2 regions of the Georgenia daeguensis genome follow, and region 1 is predicted to be linked to the other one. Evidence: riboswitches for the same ligand, from Rfam matches in the RefSeq annotation. Region 1 holds a riboswitch; the other holds the start of a gene.
The links. A riboswitch is a leader RNA that binds a small molecule or an ion and turns the genes downstream of it on or off. The one in region 1 is predicted to bind glycine.
Positions count from the first base shown of each region.

Region 2: it holds a riboswitch for glycine, as region 1 does, so the genes downstream of both, gcvT (glycine cleavage system aminomethyltransferase GcvT) here and ABD774_RS10000 (DMT family transporter) in region 1, are expected to answer to the same signal.

Region 1 is NZ_BAABBA010000008.1:135,268-144,063, forward strand. Features, by position in the region: gene ABD774_RS09995 (phosphodiester glycosidase family protein) at 1-2,920, opposite strand, end outside; gene ABD774_RS10000 (DMT family transporter) at 3,065-4,015, opposite strand; glycine riboswitch at 4,161-4,250, opposite strand; gene ABD774_RS10005 (LLM class flavin-dependent oxidoreductase) at 4,337-5,386, opposite strand; gene ABD774_RS10010 (DUF1905 domain-containing protein) at 5,399-5,710, opposite strand; gene ABD774_RS10015 (class I SAM-dependent methyltransferase) at 5,958-6,485, shown strand; gene ABD774_RS10020 (SDR family oxidoreductase) at 6,491-7,384, shown strand; gene ABD774_RS10025 (hypothetical protein) at 7,642-7,911, opposite strand; gene ABD774_RS10030 (alpha/beta hydrolase) at 8,059-8,796, opposite strand, start outside.
Region 2 is NZ_BAABBA010000002.1:150,544-159,339, forward strand. Features, by position in the region: gene gcvP (aminomethyl-transferring glycine dehydrogenase) at 1-62, opposite strand, end outside; gene gcvH (glycine cleavage system protein GcvH) at 59-442, opposite strand; gene gcvT (glycine cleavage system aminomethyltransferase GcvT) at 526-1,620, opposite strand; glycine riboswitch at 1,673-1,773, opposite strand; glycine riboswitch at 1,774-1,864, opposite strand; gene ABD774_RS02400 (universal stress protein) at 1,970-2,368, opposite strand; gene ABD774_RS02405 (DUF4192 domain-containing protein) at 2,483-3,637, opposite strand; gene ABD774_RS02410 (polyprenyl synthetase family protein) at 3,809-4,897, shown strand; gene ABD774_RS02415 (Rv2175c family DNA-binding protein) at 4,965-5,336, opposite strand; gene ABD774_RS02420 (LysM peptidoglycan-binding domain-containing protein) at 5,513-7,000, shown strand; gene pknB (Stk1 family PASTA domain-containing Ser/Thr kinase) at 7,177-8,796, shown strand, end outside.

The sequences.
Region 1 (8,796 bases):
CGTCGAAGCTGCGGGCGTGGAACGCGCCGACGTGGGCGTTGACGGCCGCGACGGACTTGCCGGAGGTGGCCCGGAAGTCGGCGAGCGCCTCGTCGACCGCCGCGGCCTCGTACCGGTCGGACAGCTGCGAGGCGTCGTCGGGCAGCGGGTCCTCGGTCGGGTGGTGGAAGAACACCATCACGCCGGTGACCGCGGGGTCGGACGCCGCCGAGGCGAGGGAGTCCTCCAGCAGCCGGATCTGGTCCAGCCCGCCGGCCCGGAGGGACCCGGCGGAGGTGTCGAGCGTGACGACCCGCGTGCCGGCCACGTCCACCACGTTCTGCGCCGGCCCGAACGCTGCCTCGAAGGCCCCGATGGAGCCGCCCATGATCTCGTGGTTTCCCGGCACGTACAGGTACGGGACGGCGTCGCCGACCTCCTCCTCGAGCACCCGCCTGGCCAGGTCGAAGTCGATCGTGGCGCCCTCGTCGACCAGGTCGCCGTTGACGACCAGCAGGTCCGGGTCCTCGGCGACGATCTCCCGCAGCGTCCGCCGCGCGGCCGCGACGGTGTCGGAATCCGGGGCGCGGCCGACGAACTGCGCGTCCGACATCACCGCGATCCGCTGGGCGTACCCGTCCACGGTGCCGTCCGTGACGATCACCGGGTCGTGCACCGGCGCCAGCACCGGCTGCTCGACGTCGGGGGCGACGACGGCCCTGATGTCCGTGAACGCGACGTCGCCCTGGTAGCTGGCGGTGGAGCGGGTCTCCATGATCCGCACGCGCTCGAGCGTGAGGGGGAACGGCGTGCCCGCCGGGACCGTGAACGTGGTCTCCTTCCAGCCCTCCCAGGTGATCATCGGCCCGTCGAGCTGCTTGACCACGCCGTCGCCGTCGCGCACCTGCAGGCGCGGCCAGGCGCCGGTGGCGTCGCCGTCGATCAGCATCGTGATGGCCTGCGGCTGGCCGGGCACGGGGATGGGCGCGGGCGCGACGGCGTAGGAGCCGCGGGTCGCCGTCGACGTCGTGAAGTCGTGCGTGAGCCGCAGCGCCGCCTGCCCCTGGGGGCCCTCCGCCACGGTGAGCGTGCCGGTGGCGCGCGCCTGCGCGAAGGTCCACGACGCGCCGTCGGACAGGTCCGTGACCGGCTTGGTGGTCAGGCCGACGGTGACGGGCAGCTGCACGACGGTCCCGGCCACCTCCAGCTGGGCGAGCGCCGAGCCGGAGCCGGTGGTCGCGGTGATCGTGAAGGCCCCCAGGCCGGCCGGCTCGATGGTGAACCCCTCGTCGATGGAGGCGTCGACGTCGGAGACCTCGATCGGCGCGGAGAACCCGTCGGCGTCGTGGCCGGTGAGGGAGACGGTGGCGGTGTCGCCCTCGCCCTCCATGGCGATCTGCGAGGTCGACGCGGTGACGTGGTCCAGCGGGCCGAGCACGGTGAGGTTCGTGGCGCCGGTCAGGCCGGACGCCTTGTACGTGACAGTCGCGGGGCCGGGAGTGACGCCCTCCAGTACGGCGCCGGTCTTCGTCTGCTCGGTGAGAACGGCGTTGGCGTCGGCGCCGTTCGGCAGCGAGCCCGGCGAGGTCACGGTGAACCGGCCCTCGGCGTCGGTGCCGGCGAGCTGGTCGGTCAGGCCGACCCCCTCGACGGTTCGGTGCAGTCCGGGGATGACGTGGTGGGCGTCGTCGCCGTCGAGGGCGGGGCGCACGGCGACGTCGGTCAGCTCCTCGGTGTCGGCGGAGGAGAAGAACGCCAGGGAGTTGGCCACCACGCGCTGGGAGCCGTCGGAGGGGACATTGACGAGCTCGGGCTCGGTGCCGCCGGCGGGGCGGGCCACCATGGTGGTGGAGCCGCCGCCGTCGATGTTGACGGCGTTGTGGGCGCCGAGGTCGATCATGAGCTCGGCCATCTCCACGCGGGTCAGGCCGCGGGCGGTGGCGCTGCGCCCGTCCACCGTTGCGACGAGGAGCTCGGAGCCGTCCTCGGTCAGCCCGAGGACGGTGCGGGCGGCGACCGGCTCGTCGGGGAAGTCGGCCAGCTGCCCGTCCAGGACCAGCGGGACGTTGCCGCCGATCCCGAGGTCGACGTCGGAGCTCGGGGAGATCGTCACGTCCACGGCCTGACCGACCGCCAGGGCGCGCAGGGCGGCGGCGCCGGTGCCGCGGCCCAGCAGGACCTGACCGCCCGCGGGGAAGGTGGGCACCCCGGCCCCGTCGGTCACTGCGGTGACGGTGCCGCCGGAGACGACGGCGGTCGCGACGTCGGTCTCGCCGGGCAGGCCGGCGGGGCGGTCGAGGGAGGCGTTCCCCCACCGCTCGTTGTAGACGCCGATCGAGTCGGCCGGGACGGTCGCGCGGTTGAGGCCGGCCAGCTCGTGGGTGGTCCCGCCCGCGGTGAGGGTGCCGGAGGCGGAGAGGTACTCGACGGCCGCGACGCCGTCGGTGAGCGTGAACGCCGGGAACGGCTGGCTGTAGCCGTTGATGACCTCGCCGTCGCTGATCGTGGTGAAGATCGGGGCGTTGGTGAAGTTCATGTCGAAGTGGTTGCCGTTGACGGCGGCGACCGCCCCGGTGCCCTCGACCTGGTCCAGCACGGTGGCCGGGGATGTGGTGGAGCCCGAGTCGAGGACCTTCATGCTCAGGGTCGGCTCGGTGAGGTCCGCCTTGAGGATGTTGCCCGACGTCCAGCCCTTCTCCTCCAGGCGCTGGAAGCTGGTCAGGTCCAGGCCCGGCGCGACCGCCTGGGTGGAGACCTCGTGGAGCACGGACCCGTCGGCGTCGAGGTCGAGCCCGTTGTCGTCGCCGACGGTGACCAGGTCGGCGAGGGTCTCGGCGTCGGTCGGCTCGGTGGTGGCCAGCGCCGGCAGGGCGCCGACGGCGGCGAGGCAGAGGCCGGCGCCGGCGAGCGCGGCGGTCAGTCTTCGGGCAGGAAGGTGCACGGTTCCCCCGGATGATCGGTGCGGGCTGGCGCGGCCCGGACGTCGTCGTCCGGCCGCGGTTACCGACCGTAGCGAGGGGATATGGCTCGGTGATGAACGGCGGGTGAGCGGTTGTGGCCACGGCCGGTACCTGCCACCCCCGGCTCAGCCCCGCCGGCCCCCGAGCAGCGGGACGACGCCCGCGATGACGATGAGCCCGGCCCCGACGGCGGCGAGCGCCGAGATGCCCTCGCCGAACAGGGCGGCACCGAGCAGCAGCGCCACCACGACCTCCCAGTAGGACAGGCCGGAGAGCTCCGCGGCGCGCAGGTGCTTGCCCGCCACGACGAGCAGGCCGAGCGCGAGGAGCCCGCAGACGAGGAAGAACGCGGCGGCCCACGCCCAGTGGGTCGCCGTCATCCCGGACAGGTCGGGCCGCACCACGGCGACCAGGGCCGCGGTCCCCAGCGTGCCGAAGGCGAAGTTCCAGAAGCTGCGCACGTCCGCCGGCATGTCGGCGCGGTACCGGTAGCACAGCAGCGCCGCCCCGTAGAAGATCCCGGAGGCGATGCCGAGCCCGACGCCCAGGGCCTCCTGCCCGGACGCCGCGGCGGGCTCGCCGCCGACCAGGCCCGCCGCCAGCGTCATCCCGACGAAGCTGGTGACGAGGGAGACCACCTCGAGACGGGTCATCGACTCCTTGAGCAGCACCCACGCCAGGGCGGCCGAGAGGACCGGGCCCAGGTAGTGCAACGCCACGGCGAGCGCGAGGTCGACGAGGACGGTCGCGGAGAGCAGCGTCGCCAGCGACAGCCCGAGGAAGACACCGCCCAGCACGACGGACCAGGACAGGCGTGTGCGGCGCAGGACGCCGAGGCGGCGGCCGGCGGCGAGGACGACCAGCATCCCGATCGCGCCGACCAGCATGCGGCCCATCGTGAGCGCCTCGCCGATCGGTGCGCCGGACGGAGTGGCCAGGCGGCCGAACACCCCCGCGGTGCCCATGGCGGTGGCAGAGACGACGATCGCGACGACGCCGAGGCGGCGGTTGCGGGCCGGGGCGCCGGCACGAGTGATCTCGGGGACGCGCACGGGCGCGTGGGCGGACAGTGCCACAGAACTCCTCAGGACGGGCACGCGCGGGGGCGCGCAGAGCGGGCGGATCGATCCCCGCTCTGTCATCGGACCTGAGAGCTTTCACGGGCCGCGGCCCGGTTACACCGTCGGTGGACCCCCGAGGGGGTCGCTTTCCAGAGGAGCCTCGCCGGCGGCGGTCTTGGGGGCCTGAGAGATTCCCGGGGAGGTTGCTCCTTCGGCGCCCGCTGCTGCGGGACTCTCCCGCCGCGGTTCGGTGGCGTGTTCAGTTGTGGAGGTTTCAAGTATGCCTTACCGGACCGCAACGGCGGCAAACGCGGCGCGGCGCGCGCGTGCAGGGCGTCAACCTGCGGGTGACCACCCGAACGCCGGCGCCACGTGCCGGGCGATGTTCTCCAGCAGCTGGGCGTTGTACTCGACACCGAGCTGGTTCGGCACCGTGAGCAGCACCGTGTCCGCCGCCGCCACGGCCGCGTCCTTGCTCAGCTCCTCCGCGATGACGTCGGGCTCCCCGGTGTAGCTCTTGCCGAACCGTGCGCGGACGCCCTCGAGCATGCCGACCTGGTCGTGCCGCTCGTCCTCGCGGCCGCCGAAGTAGGCGCGGTCGAGGTCGGTGGTGAGCGGGATGACGCTGCGGCTGACCGAGACGCGGGGCTCCCGCTCCCAGCCGGCGTCCCGCCAGGCCTGGCGGTAGAGCTCGATCTGCTCGGCCTGCAGCTCGTCGAACGGCACGCCGGTGTCCTCGCTCAGCAGCGTCGAGCTCATAAGGTTCATCCCCTGCTCCGCCGTCCACCGCGCGGTGGCCCGCGTCCCCGAGCCCCACCAGATCCGCTCGGGCAGGCCCGGCGAGAGCGGCTGGATCGCGAGCGGGGCGTCGCTCCCGGTCATCCGCGGGTTCGCGCGCGCCACCCCCGCGCCGTCGATCGCGGCCCGGAAGAGCTCGGTGTGCGCACGGGCCATGTCGGCGTCGCTCTGCCCCTCGGCGGGGACGTAGCCGAAGGACTCGTACCCGCGCAGGGCCGTCTCGGGCGAGCCGCGGCTGACGCCGAGCTGGAGGCGCCCGCCGCTGATGAGGTCGGCGGCCGCCGCCTCCTCGGCCATGTAGAGCGGGTGCTCGTAGCGCATGTCGATCACCCCGGTGCCGATCTCGATGCGCGAGGTGCGCGCGGCGATCGCGGAGAGCAGCGGGAAGGGCGAGGCGAGCTGGCGGGCGAAGTGGTGCACGCGCACGTACGCGCCGTCGATGCCCAGCTCCTCCGCGGCAACGGCGAGCTCGATGGTCTGCAGCAGGGCGTCCGCGGCCGTGCGGGTCTGGGACCCAGGCACCGGCTGCCAGTGCCCGAACGAGAGGAAGCCGATGCGCTTGCGGTGCGTCCCGCCGTCCGTGGTCATGGCCGCATCCTCTCAGCCGGCCCCGACGTCGAGCAGGGTGAGCCGGACCCGCGCCGTGTCCCCCGCCTCCAGCCGCTCCGCCTTCCGCACCGCCTTCTTGATGGGCAGCACGTAGGTGCGCCGGCCGCTGTCGGGGAAGACCGACGTCCGCCACACCGTCCTGCCGACGACGACCTCCACCCGCACCGAGCCGAAGCCACGCTCGTACGGGGCGCTCAGCTCGAGGATCTCGTCGGCCACCTCCGTGGGCAGCGAGACGAACGTCCAGGTGTCCATCTGCCGGGCGTCCCAGAGCCACAGCGCGGCGTCGAACTCGTAGGTCACGGCGGCATGCTCCCGGCGCTGGGCCCGCGGGTCAACCGGTTTGGCGACCGGTCAACCGGTTCGGCGGCCGGCCCACGGTTCGGCGGCCAGCCACGACGGCGGACGGCGAGGGCGGCGCCCCGGCCGCACGCCGTCGCTCGAAAATGCCGTGCCCCCGCCGGGCCGGGAGGGCACGCTCTCCCCGTACCGACCGGTCCGGCCGGCGGCGATGACGTCACGCGCGTCCGGACGATGAGGAGGTTGTGCGGTGGCTCGCGTGCCGACCCGGATCGACGCCGCGATCCGGCACCTCGACCCTGCGGGGACCGAGCGGGTTCTCGAGATCGGCGGCGGCACGGGCGTGGCGGTCGAGATCCTGCTCGACACCTTCCCCCGTCTCACGTGCACCGCCGTCGACCGGTCCGCCCGTGCGGTCGACCAGACCCGACGGCGCAACGCCCGGTTCGTCGAGGAGGGGCGGCTGACCGTCGTGGAGGCGGACGTCGCCGACCTGACGGCCGCGCTCGGCGCGGACGCCACGTTCGACCTCGCCCTGGCCGTCAACGTCAACGTCTTCTGGACCCGGCAGGCGGTGCACGAGGCCGGCGCCCTCGCCGCGCACCTGCGACCGGGCGGGCGCCTGTGCCTCGTCTACGAGCTGCCGGACGGGCGGCGGCCCCGCGAGGACGTGGCGGACCGCGTGGTCCGCTCCCTCGACGTCCCGGGTCTGCGGACCGCGGTCCGCGCCGAGGACGGTCTGCTGGTGGTCACCTCCAGACGCGATCTGGGAGGGTGAGCCCCGTGACCGACCACGCCGTCCCGCAGAGTCCCGCCGCCCCACGGCGAACGCACGTCGTCACCGGCGCCGACTCGGGGATCGGTGCCGAGCTGGTCGGGCTGCTGAGGTCCGCCGGTGACCGGGTGCTCACCTGCGGCCTGGGCGACGGGGTCGACGTGCGCGCCGACCTGGCCACCGCGACCGGACGCACCGCACTCGTGACGGCCGTGGAGCGGCTCGCCCCCGACGGCCTCAACGGCGTCGCCCTGGTCGCAGGGATCGACGACCGCGGCCCGGCCACCGTCTCGGTGAACTACTTCGGCACGACCGCGGTGCTCGACGGGCTCCGCCCCCTCCTCGCGCGCCGACCCGCCCCGCGGGCGACCGTGGTCACCTCCGCGTCGTCGCTCTCGGCCGGCGATCTCGCCGTCGTCGAGGCCTGCCTGGCCGGGGACGAGGCGGCGGCGCGGGCGGCCGCCGGGGGTGCGGCCGGGCGGGGACGGGGCGCCGTCATCTACCGCTCGACGAAGATCGCGCTGAACCGCTGGGTCCGCCGCCAGGCCGCGGACGCCCGGTGGGCCGGCGCGGGGATCACGCTCAACGCGGTCGCACCTGGCGTGGTCGACACCGAGACCGCCCGGCGGACGATGCTCGGCAACGCCGCACAGGCACGGGTCCTCGCCGAGGCGTTGCCCCAGCCGCTGGGCATCCCCGGACCCGTCCGCGCGGTGGCGAGCGTGATCGCCTGGACGCTGGCGGAGGAGAACGCCTTCATGACCGGGCAGGTGCTCTTCGTCGACGGCGGCGCCGACGCGGTCCTCCGCGGTGAGGGGCCCTACGAGGACGGGGTGCGCTACAGCCCCGCGGCGGTGGCCAGGATGGTCTTCTGGTCAGCGGTGGCGCGCCTGCGGCGCTGATCACCGGAGCGCCGAGCCAGCCGCCGACCGGGCCGCCGGAGCGCCGAGCCAGCCGCCGACCGGGCCGCCGGAGCGCCGAGCCAGCCGCCGGCGGCGGGCCGCCGGAGCGCCGAGCCAGCCGCCGGCGGCGGGCCTGACCCCCGTCAGAGGACCGAGACACGAACGAGATCGAGGTTCTGGTTCGTGCATCGACGAATCCGAACCAGAGCCTCGATCTCGTTTGGGCCTTGCGAGCCTCTCGACCCGACGGCGCGGGTCTAGCGGTCCCGGCCGCCGAGCACAGCAGTACCGACGCGGACAAGCCCGAGCGCGACGGCGTAGGTGACCAGCGCGATCGTGGCGATCTGCACGACGGCGGGGGTGCGCCGTCGTCCGCGGTGCGCCCCGTCGCGCGACTCGCCACCGGCGATGCCGGCGTCGGCCCGGACGTGCTCCGCCGCGGGGCACGTCTCCTCCGGGCCCTCGACGAGATAGTGGTGACCGTCGGGCGTGGTGTGCACGTGCATGGTCGCGGTGGGGTCGGTCATCGTCCTGGTCCTTCGACGGCGGCGGGAGTCTCCTACCGGTATATCCGAAAACGGCGCCAGGAGCGCGCCCGCCCGGCCCCGCGCGGGCCGGAGATGCGTCACACTTCCGGCGCCGAGACGGCGCCGCCGCGGGCCTCCGCCCGGGCGTCACGCCGTCGCGAGCGCGCGCGAGAGGAAGTCGACCTGGTCGGCGAGGACCCGTTCCCGCACGTCCGGCCGGTACATGTCGAAGTGGGAGCAGGGGTAGGTCCGCACCTCCACCCGCGGCGCCGCCCGGACCAGCTGGTCGGTCTGCTCCCCCTGGGTCTCCCGGTCGAGCGCGGCGACGCACACGAGCAGCGGCATCGTCAGCCGGGACGCGACGCTGCCCGGGCGGTAGCGCATCATCGACCACAGCGCCCGCGGCGCGACGCGGTTCTCCCAGGTGTCGCTCGCCAGATTCTCGACGGTCCGCTGCGCCTCGTCGCTGGCCATCACGGCGAGCTCGCCGGGGCGCCCCACCGCCTTGATGTAGCCGGGCGGCAGGCGGAACGCCCCACGAAGGGCGTCCCCGGCCATGGCGCGCAGCAGCGCCCGCTGCGACCGGGCAGAGCGCCCTTCCACCTTCCTGGGGAAGCCGTTGAAGGGCACCTGCGCGACGACGGCGGCGATGCGCGGGTCGTCCGCCGCGACGGTCACCACGTGCCCACCGCCGAGCGAGGTGCCCCACAGCGCGACCCGGTCGGCGGCGACGCCGGGCAGCCGGCGCAGCTGGGCCACCGCGGCCCGGATGTCGGCGAGCTGGCCGCGGATCGAGACCACCTGCCGGGGCCGGCCGTCGCTGCGGCCGAAGCTGCGGTAGTCGAACGTCAGCGCCGCCCAGCCGTGCTCGGCGAACGTCGTGGC
Region 2 (8,796 bases), on a different contig from region 1:
GCGAGCATCTGCTCCTGGGCGGCGGCGTCCGTCCCGATGTGGCGGTCGGAGAACTCCCTCACGCGCCCTGCCCCTCGACCAGCGCGCCGTACCCGGCGGCGTCCAGCAGGTTCTCCGGCAGCTCGGTCACGCGCAGGGTGTACAGCCAGCCCTGCTCGTACGGGTCGGCGTTGACGGTCTCGGGGGCGTCGACGGCCTCCTGGTTGACCGAGGTCACCTCGCCGTCGGCCGGGGCGATGAGGTCGGAGACCGACTTGGTGGACTCGATCTCGCCGCACGTCTCCCCCGCCGTCAGGGTCGAGCCCACCTCCGGCAGGTCGAGGTAGACCACGTCGCCCAGCGCCTCGGCCGCGTAGGCGGTGATGCCCACCCGTGCGGTGTCGCCGTCGACGGCGATCCACTCGTGGTCGGCGGTGTACTGGCGGTCGTCGGGGTAGCTCACGGTCGCTCCATTCGGTGGGACTTGCCTGGCAGGGTGTGGGGTCTGGGTGCTGCGGCTCTCGCCGCGAGGGCGGGCCGTCGCGGTCAGCGAGGGCGGCGGTAGAAGGGCAGGTCGACCACGGTCACGGGCTGGCGCCTGCCGCGCACGTCCACCTCGAGGCGGGTGCCCACGGCGGCCCTGTCGCGGTCGACGAGCGCCATCGCGACGGGGTGGCCCAGGGTCGGCGACAGGACGCCGGAGGTGACGGCGCCGATCGCGCCGTCGCCGTCGAGCACGGTGCTGCCGGCGCGGGCGGCGCGGCGGCCCTCGCCGGCGAGCCCCACGAGCACCGTCCCGCTGGGGTGCTGAGCCCGGTCGGCGAGGGCGTCCTTGCCGACGAAGTCGTGCTCGAGGTCGACCACCCGGCCCAGGTTCGCCTCGTAGGGCGTGACGTCGCGGCTGAGCTCGTGCCCGTACAGGGGCATGCCCGCCTCGAGCCGCAGCGTGTCCCGGCAGGCGAGCCCGCACGGCACGACGCCCGACCCGGCACCGGCCTCGAGCAGCGCCGACCACAGCGGCACGGCGGAGGCGGCGGGCACGGACAGCTCGAAACCGACCTCGCCGGTGTAGCCGGTGCGGGCGAGCAGCACGGGGACGCCGGCGACCTCGGCGCGGACCGAGGCGTAGTACCTCAGGGCGGCCAGATCCGTGTCGGTGAGTCCCGCGAGCACCTCGGTCGAGACCGGGCCCTGCAGCGCCACCAGCGCCCGGGCCTCGGTGCGGTCGGCGACGTGCACGTCGGCGCCGGACCGCACGGTGAGCTCGTCCAGCACCACGGTCCGGTTGGCTGCGTTGGCGACGACCAGGAACTCGGTCTCCGCCAGGCGGTAGACGATGAGGTCGTCGACCACGCCGCCGTCCGGGGCGACCATCATCGTGTAGCGCGCCCTGCCGACGGCGAGGGTGGAGCTGCGGGAGACCAGCGCGTGGTCCAGCGCGTCCGCGGCCCCCGGTCCGGACACCTCGATCTGCGCCATGTGCGAGAGGTCGAACAGGCCGGCGCGCTCGCGGACCGCGGCGTGCTCGGCGAGGTCGGAGGTGTAGCGCAGGGGCATCTCCCAGCCGGCGAACGGGGTCATCGCGGCGCCGGCGTCGCGGTGCACGGCGTAGAGCGGGGTGCGCAGGAGGTCGGTGGTCATGCGGGGAGCTCCGTCGGGTCGTCGGACGCGTGCGCGGGCGCGCACGTCGATCGGCTCCCCCTCTGTGCTGGTACCTGAGAGTTTCGGGCGCCGGACGGCGGCCCTTTCACCATGGGTGAGCCCGTGGACGCGTGGACTTCTTTCCAGAGTGGCCTGATCGACACGGTGCGGGGACCTGAGAGATTGCCGGGGCGGTTGCTCCTTCGGTGCGTCGCGGGGGCGACGGCTCTCCCGTGCCGACTGCTGACGGCCCGATATCCAGTTCTGGGTGGCGTCGGAGGATCACCCGCCGCGCGGGGTGCACGCTACCACCGGCGGTGCCGGGAACGCGGTCGCGGCCGCGCCGCGGTCAGGACGCGGCGGGGACGGGCTTGACGGCCAGCACGGGGCAGGGGGCGTCGAGCAGGATGCGCTGCGCGTTCGACCCGAGCACGAGCTTGCCCACCGGGGAGCGGCGGCGCAGCCCGATGACGATCAGCTCCGCCTCGACCTCCTCCGCCGTGGCGACGAGGGACTGCGCGACGTCGTCGGACCGCCGGAGCTGGCGGATGTCGTAGGCGATGTCCGCGTCGTCGAGCAGGTCACGCACGGCGTCGGCCTCGGCCTCCAGCAGCGACGGGTCGTCGCCGCGCGAGCGACGCGCGAGCACCACGATGAGCCGGGAGTCGCGCCGTCGCGCCTCCGCCACGGCGGCGTCCAGCGCCGCCGCTCCCTCCTGCGTGGTCACGTACCCCACGACGATCGTCATGCCTGCTCCGTTCCTGCCGCCTGCCGGGCGGCCCCGTGGACCGTGCCCGGGACGTTACCCGAAACACCGCGGTCACGAGCACCTCACGCACGGCGGGCACGGACGGCGACACCGTCACGGTGTCCGCACCCACGCCGGCGGCATACCCGCCTCCAGCGCCGCCACCACCAGCTCCGCCAGGCGGTGGCCCGGCTCCTCCTGCAGCGCCTGCCGCGCGACCACGTCGGCGCGGGCCCCCTCGTTGCCCCACCAGGCCAGGTACGCCAGAGCACCCAGGGCCGGGCCGCCCCCACCGGGCTCGGCATGGGCGGCCACGGTCTGGGCGAGCGCCGTCGCCCGGCCGACCATCTCGGCGTCCGGCGCCACCTCGGTCTCGAAGGCCCGGACCACCGTCCCGGGATCGAGGTAGTCGCCCGTGCGCCCCTCGGCCGCCTCCATCGTGGCGGCCACCACGGCGTCCCTCACGACCTTGTCGCCGAGCACGACGAGCAGCCGGCCCAGCACCTCGGGGGCCGTGCGCGACCGTTGACCCGGACCGGTCGCGACCGCGGCGTCCCACAACCGGGCGCCCTGCTCCCGCCAGCGCCGCAGCGGCTCCTGGTCGCGGGCGGGCCGGGCACCGGGGACGCCGAACGCGGCGCCGCGCACGAGCGGTGCGCCGCCGCAGGCCCGGCGCACCTCGCGGAGTCGCTCGCGCTCCGCCTCGGCAGCTGCGAAGGCGGTGGCCAGCGCGTCGCCGTCGCGGGTGCGCACGACCGCGAGCTGCGACCGGTCCCCCGCAGCGGCGCGTCCCGCCGTCACCATCGCCGCCGCCGCCGGGGACGCGGTCAGCAGCTCGAGCGGATGGCCGGCCGGCGGGCAGCAGTCGCAGGTGTCGAGATGGCCCCAGCCACGCGGCCCCACCCGCCACGGGTCGAGATCGGGCGCCAGCGGCCACAGGGCCTCGTCCAGGGCGTCGGCGAGATGGTCCACGACGTCGTGGAGCACCCGGTCGTCCTCCTCCTTCGTGTACAGGACGAGGTGGAGGTCCTCGGGCTGCTGGGCGGCGACGTGGCCAGCCAGGACCGCCGCCGCCTCGCCGCCGCTGAGCGGGGACGCGAGGTCGGCGAGGTCCATGCGCGCCACCAGGCCGACCTCCTTCCGGCCGTCCGGGGTGACGCTCACGGCCACGAGAACGGCGGACTCGGCGGGGTGGAAGCCCAGCCGGTACGGGATGAGGGCGATGAGGTCGCGGGGCTGGGACAGTCGGATGGTCTCTGTGGTGGTCATGGGTCCATCCAGCCGCGGAACTCCTGGTGCCCGCGCCGCGCCTGTGCACGGACGCCGCGGCCGCCGCCGGCTGTGCACAGCGGCGGTCGGGTGGACGGACGCGCCGCGCTGTGGACGGGTCAGGGTCTGCGATGTGGACGGTGGGGGTCGCGGGGCGCATAGGGTCGGGTCATGCACAGCACCGCCCTGTCCGACCTCCGCGAGGCCGTCGCCGAGCGGGTCCTCACCGCCCTGGACGACCGCACCGCGCACCTCGCGCACGTGGGCGCGCCGCTGACCGACTTCCTGGCGCCCGCCAGGTCCCTGCTCGGTGGCGGCAAGCGGCTCCGGGCGCTGCTGTGCGGGGCGGGCTGGGCCGCGGCCGCCCCGGACGCCTCGCTGGGGGGGCCCGTGGTCCTCGCGGGCAGCGCGCTCGAGCTCTTCCAGGGTGCCGCACTCGTGCACGACGACGTCATGGACGCCTCGCAGACCCGGCGCGGCATGCCCTCAGCGCACCGCAGGTTCGCCCTCGAGCACGCCGAGCGGGACTGGCTCGGCGACGCCGACGACTACGGTCAGGCGTCCGCCATCGTTCTCGGCGACCTCCTGCTGTCGCTGTCGTCCATGGAGATGGACGAGGCGCAGGCGGCGGTCGGACCCGCGGCCGGGGGCCGGGCGCGGCGGACCTACGACGCGATGACCGCCGAGGTGGCCCTCGGCCAGTACCTGGACGTCCGGTCCCAGGCCCAGCCGTGGGAGGACGACGGCGACGCTGCGCTGGCGCGGGCCCTGCAGGTGGTCCGGCACAAGTCGGCGCGGTACTCGGTGGAGCACCCGCTGCTGGTGGGTGCCGCGCTCGCGGGTGCGGACGACGATCTGCTCGCCGCGCTGTCCGCCGTCGGGCTGCCGCTGGGCGAGGCGTTCCAGCTCCGTGACGACGAGCTGGGCGTCTTCGGCGACCCGTCGACAACCGGCAAACCGGCGGGCGACGACCTGCGCGAGGGCAAGCGCACGGCCCTGCTCGCGATGACCGTGCGCCGGGCGGGCGCGGACGACCGCGCGTTGCTCCGGGACCGGGTGGGCGCGGCGGACCTCACCGGCGACGACGTGGCCGCCCTTCAGCGGGTCATGCGTGCGACCGGTGCGGTGGAGGAGCACGAGCGCATGATCGAGGCGCGTTACCAGGCCGGTCTGGTCGCCCTGGCTACGGCGGCGTTGCCGCGGCGGGCCGACGCCCTGCTGCGGGAGCTCGCGGCGGCGCTCACCCGCCGCGCCGCCTGATCCGGGCGGTCCGGTCCGCGGCGCTGCGTCGCTGCCGCCGGGCCGGGACGCGCGTCCCGGCCGCCCGTCAGAAGGCGAGCGTCTGGGCGACCCGCCGCACCGCGTGGGTGCGCCGGGCGCGCAGCGCGGCGATCGGCGTCGCCTCGAGCTCGGCGTGCGGCGTGAAGAGCCAGCGGAAGGACTCCTCGGCGTCGTAGCCGGCGTCAGCGAGCAGGATCAGCGTGCCGCGCAGCGCGGGCAGCGGCCCCGGGCCGTCGACGTCGTCGGGCCCCAGCAGCAGCTCACCGGGCACCGAGCGGGCGCCGTTCGGCCCGTGCGGCACCGCGAGCAGACGGTGCTCCCGCAGCAGGGAGCGGACGTCGCGGAGGCGGAGACCGAGCATTTCCGCCACCTCGGGCAGGGAGTACCAGCGGGTGGGGTCCTCGGGCGCGTCGGTCACGGAGGAATCTTAGAGGACCGTTTCGGACAATCGGTTGTCGACACGCACCTACAGTCGCTACTGTCACACTGGTTTCATTAGTCACGTTGGTATCACCGACAACACGAGTCACGTCCGTTACACGAGCGGTCGTGTCTCTGAGCCGGCCCCCTGTGCACGACCCCGTTGGAGGATCGATGTCGAAGGTCGAGAACAGCTCTCGGACCACTGCCCGCACCCAGGCGGGACGGGCCGGTATCGGTCTGGCCCTGGCCGCGACGACCGCCGTGGGCGTCGCCGTCCCCGCCGCGACGGCCCAGGCCGCGCCCGCCCAGCCGCCCGCCAGCCTGCACAGCGCCACCCTCGGCGCCACCGCCCTCGCACCGCAGGCGCCCGCGGCCACACCGACCATGACCTACCGGGTCCAGGCCGGTGACACGGTCTCCCACATCGCCGCCCGCACCGGCTCCTCCGTCAGTGCGATCGTGCGGGCGAACAACCTCGACTCCCGTGCGCTCATCCGCGTCGGCCAGATGCTCAAGATCCCCTCCGCCGCCTCGGCCTCCGACGCCCGGCCGGCGACCACGGCGGCCTCGCGCGCGGCCGCGCGCCCCGCCGTCACCCACACCGTGACGGCCGGCGACACGCTCTCCGTCCTGGCCCAGCGGTACGGCACCACGGTCGCCGCCCTCGTCCAGGCCAACAAGCTCGACTCGGCGCACCGCATCTACGTCGGCCAGAAGCTCGCCGTCTCCGGCACGGCCTCGCTCCCCGCCTCCGCCGCCCCGACGGCGACCTCCGTGCCCACCCGGACCACGCCGGCCGTCACGACCGGCGGGACGCACACCGTGCGCGCCGGCGAGACCGTCTCGGGCCTGGCCAAGAAGTACGGCACGACCGTCCGCGCCATCATCGCGGCGAACAACCTCCGCCCGTCGGGCCTCATCTACGCCGGCCAGAAGCTCGTGGTCTCGGGCGCCGCCGGCGCCGCTCCCTCGAGCGCCCCGGCGCCGGCCACGACCTCCGGCACCTACACCGTCCGGGCGGGCGACACCGTCTCCGTGCTGGCGAAGCAGTGGGGCACCACCGTCTCCGCCGTCGTCCAGACCAACAAGCTCGACGCCCGCGGGCTCATCTACGTCGGGCAGAAGCTCAAGGTCCCGGGCACGGCCGCCACGCCCGCCGCGCCGGCCACCACGCCGCTGGTGCCGAACAGCTTCCTCGGGCGCACCTACCCGGACGCCACCGTCGCCTCCGCCAACGCCAACAAGGCCACGCTGCTGGCCACCGGCGTGCCCTCGCGCGCGCAGATGCAGGCCACGGTGGCCCAGGTGGCACGGCAGATGGGCGTCGACCCCGCGCTCGCCCAGGCCCACGCCTACCAGGAGTCGGGGTTCAACCACGCCTCGGTCTCCCCCGCCAACGCCATCGGGACGATGCAGGTCATCCCGTCCTCCGGCGAGTGGGCCTCCGACCTCGTCGGCCGCCGGCTGAACCTGCTCGACCCCTACGACAACGTGGTGGCCGGCGTGGCGATCATCCGTCAGCTCCAGCGCACCGCGCCGGACCTCGAGACCGGCATCGCCGGCTACTACCAGGGCGCGGCCTCGGTCAAGCGCAACGGCATGTTCGCGGACACTAAGATGTACGTCGCGGCCGTCAAGGCGCACATGAACCGGTTCTGAGATCCGCTCATGACGACGGCCGGGCCACGGGGCCCGGCCGTCGTCATGTCCGGCCGGCGCACCGTGTCGGCCCTGTCCCCGCCCGACGCCGCTCCCTGCCGGGAGGCCACGACGGAGCTGTGTGACCTTCGGCATGCCGCACGCTGGCGGCGTGGTGCGGCGGTTACGCTCGCGACGTGGACGCCACGACTCTCGACCCGATGATCGGCCACCTGGTCGACGACCGGTACGAGGTGACCGCACGCGTCGCGCGCGGCGGGATGGCGACCGTCTACCGGGCCACCGACCGTCGGCTCGACCGCACCGTCGCGGTCAAGGTGATGCACGCGCACCTGGCGGAGAGCCCGGACTTCGTCGCCCGGTTCCGCCGGGAGGCGCAGGCGGCGGCCCGGCTCGCGCACCCGGGCATCGTCTCGGTCCACGACCAGGGCCTGGCCGGCGAGGCAAGCTACCTGACGATGGAGTTCGTCGAGGGCCCGAACCTGCGCACGGTGCTCCGCGAGCGGGGGGCGCTGCCGCTGGGCGAGGCGCTCGCGCTCACCGGTCAGGTGCTGGACGCGCTCGCCTGCGCCCACCGCGCCGGACTGGTGCACCGGGACATCAAGCCCGAGAACGTCCTCCTGACCCTCGACGGACGTGCGAAGGTGGCCGACTTCGGTCTCGCGCGCGCCGTCACGGAGGCCACCGCGGCGAGCACCGGCACGGTCCTCGGCACGGTGGCCTACCTCGCGCCCGAGATCGTCACCGCCGGACGGGCCGACCCGCGCGCGGACGTGTACGCCGTGGGCGTCCTGCTCTACGAGCTGGTCACCGGGCGCCAGCCGTTCGCCGGCGAGGCGCCGATCCAGGTCGCGTTCCAGCACGTCAACGGTCGTGTCCCCGCGCCGTCCGCCCTCGTCCCCTGGCTGCCGAAGGAGGTCGACGAGCTCGTCGCCGCCCTCACGGCACGCGAGCTCGACGAGCGGCCGGAGGACGGCGGGGCGGCGCTCGCCCTCGTGCGACGGTGCACCCACGCCCTGGACGGGGCCACCCTGGCCCGCCGCGCGGGCACCGGTCGCGCCGCCGCCGTCCCGGCCGCACCGCAGCCCTCCCCGGGCAGCTCGCGCGCCGACGCCCCGCCGTCGGACGGCCACCCGACCACCGCGACCGAGCTCCACGAGCCGAACGGGACCATCGCACTTCCTATCGGGGCCATCCGGCGCGAGGAGCCCGCCCCCGCGCGCCCCGCCCGGCGACGGCGGGCCTGGCCGCGCGTGCTGGCCCTGGTGCTCGCGCTGCTGCTCGTCACGGGTGCCGGTGCCCTGTGGTGGTTCCAGGTCGGGCCCGGCGCCACCGTCGCGACCCCCGAGGTCGTGGGCCTGGAGGAGGACGCGGCCGTCGCCCGGGTCCGCGACGCCGGCCTGGAGCCGGTGGTGAGCCGCAGCCATCACGACGACGTCGAGGCGGGGAGGGTGATCTCCACCGATCCCGGCCCTGGCGCCGAGGTCCACAAGGACGGCCGGGTGCGCCTGTCAGTCTCGCTCGGCATCCTCATGCTCACCGTGCCCGACGTCGCCGGCCTCGAGGCGGCCGCCGCCGCGGAGGCGGTCGAGGCGGAGGGTCTCCCGGTCGGCAGCACGACCGAGCAGTACCACGGCAGCGTTCCGGCCGGCACCGTCATCTCCTCCTCCCCCGAGGCCGCCGAGCAGGTCGCGCACGACACCCCGATCGACCTTGTGGTCTCCGCCGGCCGTGAGCCGGTCGAGCTGCCGGACGTCACCGGCCTGGCGCGCGCGGAGGCCGTCGCCGCGCTGGAG